2 regions of the Methylibium sp. Pch-M genome follow, and region 2 is predicted to be linked to the other one. Evidence: predicted binding sites of a transcription regulator. Region 2 holds the regulator's gene; the other holds the start of a gene.
What was found. Region 2 encodes sigma-54, which starts transcription at its own class of promoters, with help from an activator protein. Its sites were predicted from a motif close to TGGCANGNAANCTGCTTT; they were not measured.

Region 1: C1M51_RS15725 (nitrate/nitrite transporter) is a predicted target of sigma-54. The motif match lies at 1,798-1,815, and genes of this name have one in related genera.

The regions. Positions count from the first base shown of each region.
Region 1 is NZ_CP029606.1:3,262,938-3,266,338, forward strand. It holds gene C1M51_RS15715 (sensor domain-containing diguanylate cyclase) at 1-347, opposite strand, end outside; gene C1M51_RS15720 (type IV pili methyl-accepting chemotaxis transducer N-terminal domain-containing protein) at 425-1,705, opposite strand; gene C1M51_RS15725 (nitrate/nitrite transporter) at 2,040-3,296, shown strand; gene C1M51_RS15730 (bifunctional protein-serine/threonine kinase/phosphatase) at 3,348-3,401, opposite strand, start outside.
Region 2 is NZ_CP029606.1:2,068,418-2,071,818, reverse strand. It holds gene lptA (lipopolysaccharide transport periplasmic protein LptA) at 1-94, shown strand, start outside; gene lptB (LPS export ABC transporter ATP-binding protein) at 91-846, shown strand; gene C1M51_RS09990 (RNA polymerase factor sigma-54) at 846-2,369, shown strand; gene C1M51_RS09985 (class I SAM-dependent RNA methyltransferase) at 2,457-3,401, shown strand, end outside.

The DNA of each region.
Region 1 (3,401 bases), 1.2 Mb from region 2:
CGCTCGACCCACACGCCCAGCAGGGCTCCCCCATCGAGCGGCACGCGCGCACCGAGGAACTCGCGCCGCTCGCCGCCGAACTCGAGGCTGTGTTCGCTGACGCTGGCGCCGGGCCGGGCCAGCGCGGCCTGGTCGGCGGCGCGCAGCGCGCCGGCGGTCGGCGCGGTGAGCAGTTCGGCGTCGGTCCGGCCGCAGGCCTCGGCGGGCACGCCGAGCGCCGCGACCGCCGCCGCGTTGAGGTGTGTGTAGCGACCCGCGGCGTCCTTCGTGTAGACGGGCAGACCGAGCTTTTCAAGCGCCTCGGTGAGGGCCGACGCGGTGGCGGAGGACTCGAAGGGAACGCTCATGGTGCTCGAACCATGATAGCCCTGCACCGCAGGCGCGCCCCCCCAGCTTGAGGGTGTCGAACCCCCTAGGGCCTGCGTCAGCCGATCAGCGTCTGCATGCTGTGCTCGATCTGCCCGGTGAGCTGCTCGAAGCGCTCGAGCAGCGTGTCGCTCGCGTCAGCCAGTTGCTGCCGACCGGCCGGCGTGCCGGCGGCGTCGATGCCGGCGCGCATCCGTGGCCAGGCCTGCGCCGCGGCGGCCAGCGTCGCGCGGATCTCGGGGGTCGACAGCGGCGCGGCCTGCAACGCGGCCAGCGCCTGCTCGGCCTCGAGCGCGGTGCGCTCGGCCGCCTCGCGCGCCAGCGCGGCCATCGGCCCCGGCAGCAGCGTGGCCAGCAGCACCTCCTTGGCCAGCCGCTGGCTCAGCATGCGCTGCCGGCCCGCGAGGTTGATCACGTGCAGGCGCGGCATGCCGCTGGCCTGCTCCAGGGCGGCGGTCAGCGTCTCGGCGGCCTGCAGCAGTGCCTCGGCCAGCGCATCGAGCTTGAGCAGGCGCGCGGCCTGCGGCACTTCGCCGAGCATCGCGTCCAGCGGTTTCCAGGCGCTCAGCACGCCGTCCAGCAGGTCGCCGAAGGTGGGCTTGGACAGCAGGCGGCCCAGCTGGGCCAGGTTGGCCTCCAGGCGCTCGACCGCCTGCGACTGCAGGGTCCGCACGGCGCCGGCCTCGGTCGCATCGCAGGCCAGCTGCAGTGCATAGAGCTTGACCAGTCGTTGCGACAGCATGCGCAGCTGGCCGGAGCGGTTGACCCCGGCAGCATCCTGCGCGGCATCGATGAGCAGCTGGGCTGCCTGACCGACGCGCAGTTGCTGCTGCATCGCGCTCTGGCGCAGCAGCCTGAAGGCCTCGTCTTCCGGGACCTGGCGCGCCAGCATCAGGATGCCCTTGGCCCGGTCGACCAGCTTGCGTTCCTCGTAGCGGTGCCCCAGGTCCTCGAGCGCATCGCGCAACCCTCGCTCGTGGCGGAAGCGCGCCTGCACGAGCTGCAACAACGGCCGCAGCCGTGCTGCGGCGTAGCCCTGCACCACCCAGCCCTGCACGCCGCACTGCAGGGCGCGCTCCATGACCTCGACGCCGGCGTCGCCGCTGAACACGAGCACTGGCAGGGCCTGGGTCGTGCGCAGGATGTCCAGCGCACGGAACAACGGCTCACCCGGGTGCGAAGACCACCCCACCAGCACATCGGGTCCCTGCCGCAGTGCCTCCTGCACCAGCTTGTCGCATGGGCAGGCACCAAGCACGTGAATGCCGGCCGCACGCAGATCGGCCGCCAGCGGTGGCGCACCGTGATCGGGGTCGAGCACAAGGAGAACGGAAGTCACGCGACGACGGGGCCTTTCCAGAGGAGCGGACGCAGGGCGCGACCTGCCGGGGGCGCCAGTATGGAGCAGCCGGCGTGCCGCCAGCCGCCCCCTGGCACGAATGCTGCTCCGCACAACGCGGGCGCAGCGACGCGCCCGGATCGGCGCTCCGCACGCCCGGTCCTGTGCACACCGACGTGCCCAGCTTCGTGCCTTCGTCACTCGCCCCCCGGGGCCGAGCGACCGTTCTCCCTGGAGAAGCACCATGAGCTCGCCGTCGTCGGCCGCCTTCACGGCGGCACCCCACCTCCTCTTCTCGCATCGCTGCCGCGCGTGAGCGCAGGCACGTCACGCCATGGCTGATTTCAAGACCTTCGTGCGCTCGGGCCACTGGCCCACGCTGCTCGCGTCCTTCCTCTACTTCGACTTCTGCTTCGCGATCTGGGTGCTGAACGGCGCGATGGCGCCCTTCATCAGCGAGAGCTTCCAGCTCACCGCCGCGCAGAAGGGCTTCATGGTGTCGGTGCCGATCCTGGCCGGCGCGCTGATGCGCTTCCCGCTGGGCGTGCTGTCGCAGTACATCGGCCGCAAGAACGCGGCGATGGTCGAGATGGGCCTGATCGTCGCCGCGCTGGGCTACGGCTACGGCTACGTGGACAGCTACGACGGCGTGCTCGCGATGGGCGTGCTGCTCGGCATCGCCGGCGCGAGCTTCGGCGTCGCGCTGTCGCTGGGCTCGGGCTGGTTCCCGCCGCAGCACAAGGGGCTGGCGATGGGCATCGCCGGCGCCGGCAACTCGGGCACGGTGCTCGCGGTGCTGTTCGCGCCGCCGCTGGCGGCCAAGTTCGGCTGGTCCACCGTCTACGGCCTGGCGGCCTGCACCATGCTGCTGCCGATGCTGGTGATGTGGTTCGCCGCCAAGGAGCCGCCGGACCGCGAGCACCAGACGCTGCGCGAGCACGTCGCCTGCCTGTTCGAGAAGGACGGCTGGGCCTTCAGCCTGATCTACATCATCACCTTCGGCGGCTTCATCGGTCTGGCGAGCTTCCTGCCGACCTACTTCTACGACCAGTTCCACGTCACCAAGATCGAGGCCGGCCAGCTGACCATGCTGGCCACGCTGATGGGCTCGGCGGTGCGCGTGCTCGGCGGCTACATCTCCGACCGCATCGGCGGCATCAACACGCTCAGCGGCGTGCTGGTGATCGTGATCGTGACGCTGGTGATGTGCGGCTTCGCCGGCAACTCGGTGGCGGTCACGACGCTGCTCTTCATGCTGTGCTTCGCGGCACTCGGCGCCGGCAACGGCGCACTGTTCCAGCTGGTGCCGCTGCGCTGGCCGATGACCACCGCGGTGGCCGGTTCGATGATCGGCGAGGTCGGCGCACTCGGCGGCGGCTTCCTGCCCAATGCGATGGGGCAGTCCAAGCAGCTGGCCGGCACCTATCTGTGGGGCTTCGTCGCCTTCGCGGTGCTGGCCCTCGTGATGCTGGTGATGCTGCGCCGGGTGCAGATCCGCTGGACCCGCACCTGGGCCGAAAAGGGCGGGCGGGCGCGCCCGATGGCCGCACCGACCGACTACGGCGCCGCGGGCCGGTCCGCGCAACGCTAGTCCCGGGGCCGCCACATGACCCGCCGCCGGCCCGACGCCGCCTGCCCCGCTTCAGCGCGGCAGGAACAGCAGCCACACCACGAGCAGCACGTTGAACAGCAGCGA
Region 2 (3,401 bases):
CTCCGCGGCCGCGCCGGGCCGGGTGCGCGGGGTGCTGACGCCGCGCGAGAACCCGGCCTCGGCGCCCAACTCCGGGGCGGGGACGCGGCCATGAACACGGCGATGGCGAGCCGCCTGGAGGCTCGCGGACTGCAGAAGAGCTACGGCGCCCGCAAGGTCGTCAAGGACGTGCACCTCGCCGTCGCGGCCGGCGAGGTGGTGGGCCTGCTGGGCCCGAACGGCGCCGGCAAGACCACCAGCTTCTACATGATCGTGGGCCTGGTGCGCGCCGACGCCGGCGAGATCCGCATCGACGGCGCGCCGATCGAGCGCCTGCCGATCCACCAGCGCTCGCGCCTCGGGCTGTCCTACCTGCCGCAGGAGGCCTCGATCTTCCGCAAGCTCACCGTCGAGGAGAACATCCGCGCGGTGCTGGAGCTGCAGTTCGACGAGCGCGGCAAGGCCTACACCAAGGCACGCATCGACGAGCTGCTCGACGGCCTGCTGCACGACCTGTCGATCGACAAGCTGCGCGACAGCCCGGCACCGGCCCTGTCGGGCGGCGAGCGGCGGCGCGTCGAGATCGCCCGCGCGCTGGCCACGCAGCCGCGCTTCATCCTGCTCGACGAGCCGTTCGCCGGCGTCGATCCGATCGCGGTGATCGAGATCCAGCGAATCATCGGCTTCCTCAAGAGCCGCGGCATCGGCGTGCTGATCACCGACCACAACGTGCGCGAGACCCTGGGCATCTGCCACCGCGCCTACATCATCAGCGAAGGACGCGTGCTGGCCGAAGGCACCCCCGAGCAGATCGTCGAGAACGCCGACGTCCGCAAGGTCTACCTCGGCGAGCACTTCAGGATGTGATGAAGCCTTCCCTGCAGGTCCGTTTTTCGCAGCATCTGGCGCTCACGCCGCAGCTGCAGCAGTCGATCCGGCTGCTGCAGCTTTCCACGCTCGAGCTTCACCAGGAAGTCGAGCAGATGCTGGAACAGAACCCCTTCCTCGAAGTGGAGGAGGATGCGCCGACGCCGTTCGACGCGCCGGTGGAGCGCGCCACGGTCTCCGAACGCCAGGCCGACGAGGCCTGGGAGGGCTCGGGGTCCGAGGCGGCCGCCGACCCCGAGCCGGTCGCGGTGGATGCGGCCGAGTTCGGCACCACCGAGCGCGAGGACTGGGAGAACGGTACCGAGCGCGAGGACTTCGACGGCATCCGCGAGACGCCCGGCAAGGCCGGCAACAACGACAGCGACGAGTTCGACCCCATGGAGCGCAGCAGCGCCGGGGTGAGCCTGCAGGACCACCTGCGCGACCAGTTGCGCGGCATGCGCCTGAGCGACGAGGACCGCGGCGCGGTGATGGTGCTGATCGAATCGCTCGACGAGGACGGCTACCTGGCCGACCCGCTGGAAGAGATCGCCCAGCGCCTGGCCGGCGACGAGGACGACATCGCGGTCGAGGAGCTGCTCGACCGCCTGCGCTGTGCGCTGAAGTGGCTGCACAACCTGGAGCCGCTGGGCGTGGGGGCGCGCGACCTGTCGGAGTGCCTGACGCTGCAGCTGCGGGCCGGACCGCGCTGCGAGGCGCAGATGATCGCGATCCTGATCTGCAAGTACCACCTCGAGCTGCTGGCGCGGCGCGACGGCAAGAAGCTGATGGCCGCCACCGGCGCCGACGAGGAGCTGCTGAAGGCCGCGCAGGCACTGATCGTGCGCTGCGAGCCCAAGCCCGGCCGGCCCTTCACCAAGGCCGAGGCCAACATCATCGTGCCCGATGTCATCGTGCAGAAGGCCGGCCGCGGCTGGCGCGTCGTGCTCAACCCCGACGTGATGCCCAAGCTCCGCATCAACGACCTCTACGCACAGGCCATCAAGCAGCAGCGCGGCGCGCGCACCGAATCGGGCGCGGGCCTGAGCTCGCGGCTGCAGGAGGCGCGCTGGTTCATGAAGAACATCCTGCAGCGCTTCGACACCATCCAGCGCGTGTCGCAGGCCATCGTCGAGCGGCAGAAGGCCTTCTTCAGCCATGGCGCGATCGCGATGAAGCCGCTGGTGCTGCGCGAGATCGCCGACGAACTGGGCCTGCACGAGTCGACCATCTCGCGCGTGACCACCGCCAAGTACATGTCCACGCCCTACGGCACCTTCGAGCTGAAGTACTTCTTCGGCTCCTCGCTCAACACCGAGGCCGGCGGCAACGCATCGAGCACCGCGGTGCGCGCGCTGATCAAGCAGCTGGTCAGCGCGGAGGACGCCAAGAAGCCGCTGTCGGACAGCCAGCTCAGCAGCATGCTGGAAGAGCAGGGCATCCAGGTGGCGCGCCGCACGGTGGCGAAGTACCGCGAGGCGCTGAAGATCGCGCCGGCCAACCTGCGGCGCACGATGATGTGACGACGAGGTCCCGGGCCCCACCGGCACCCAGGGCCTCGCGCGGCGTCGACCGACGCGCGGGCGCAACCCTCGAACCCCTCTGCACGCATGAACGCCGTCCTCCCGCCCGACGCCCCGCCGTCCTCGTTGTTCCTCCCCTGCGCGGCCGGCGTCGAGGCGCTGCTCGCCGACGAGGTGGCCCGGCTGCTGCCGGGCGCGGCGGCACGGACGCAGCGCGGCGGCGTGTTGGTGCACGGCGGCCCGCGCGAGGCGATGGCGCTCAACCTCGGCAGCCGGCTCGCCCAGCGCGTGCTGTGGCAGGTGGCCGATGCGCCCTACCGCAGCGAGGACGACCTGTACGCGCTGGCCCGCAGCCCGCGCTGGCCCGACTGGATCACCCCCAAACAGACTCTGAAGGTCGACGTGACGGCCCAGCGCGCGCCGCTCAAGAGCCTGAACTTCGCCGCGCTGCGCATCAAGGACGGCGTGTGCGACGCGATGCGCGACGCCCTCGGCGCGCGACCCAGCGTCGACACCCGCCGCCCCGACCTGCCGCTGCTGCTGCACCTGGCGCCCGAGCACGCCACGCTGTACGTCGACACCTCGGGCGAGGCGCTGTTCAAGCGCGGCTGGCGCGAGGACCAGGGCGAGGCGCCGCTGAAGGAGACGCTGGCCGCCGCGATGCTGGCCGCCGCCGGCTGGCAGGGCCGCGAGGCCGACGGCCCGCTGCTCGACCCGGTGTGCGGCTCCGGCACGATCGCGATCGAGGCGGCGCAGATCGCCTGTGGCATCGCTCCCGGCTCGCTGCGGCGCTTCGCCTTCGAGCGCCTCGGGCCGTTCCGCGATGCCGGCAGCCAGCGTCTGTGGCGCGAGCTGCGCGAGGCCGCGCGGGCGGCCGTGCATGCCAGCGCGGTGCCCATCTTCGCCGGCGACGTGGCCTTCCGCATGACCGACTTCGCGGCGCGCAACGCGGCACGCGCCGGCGTCGCCGCCGCGATCGAACTGAAGACGGTCGACGCGCTGCAGCGCACCGCCCCCGCCGAACGCGGCACG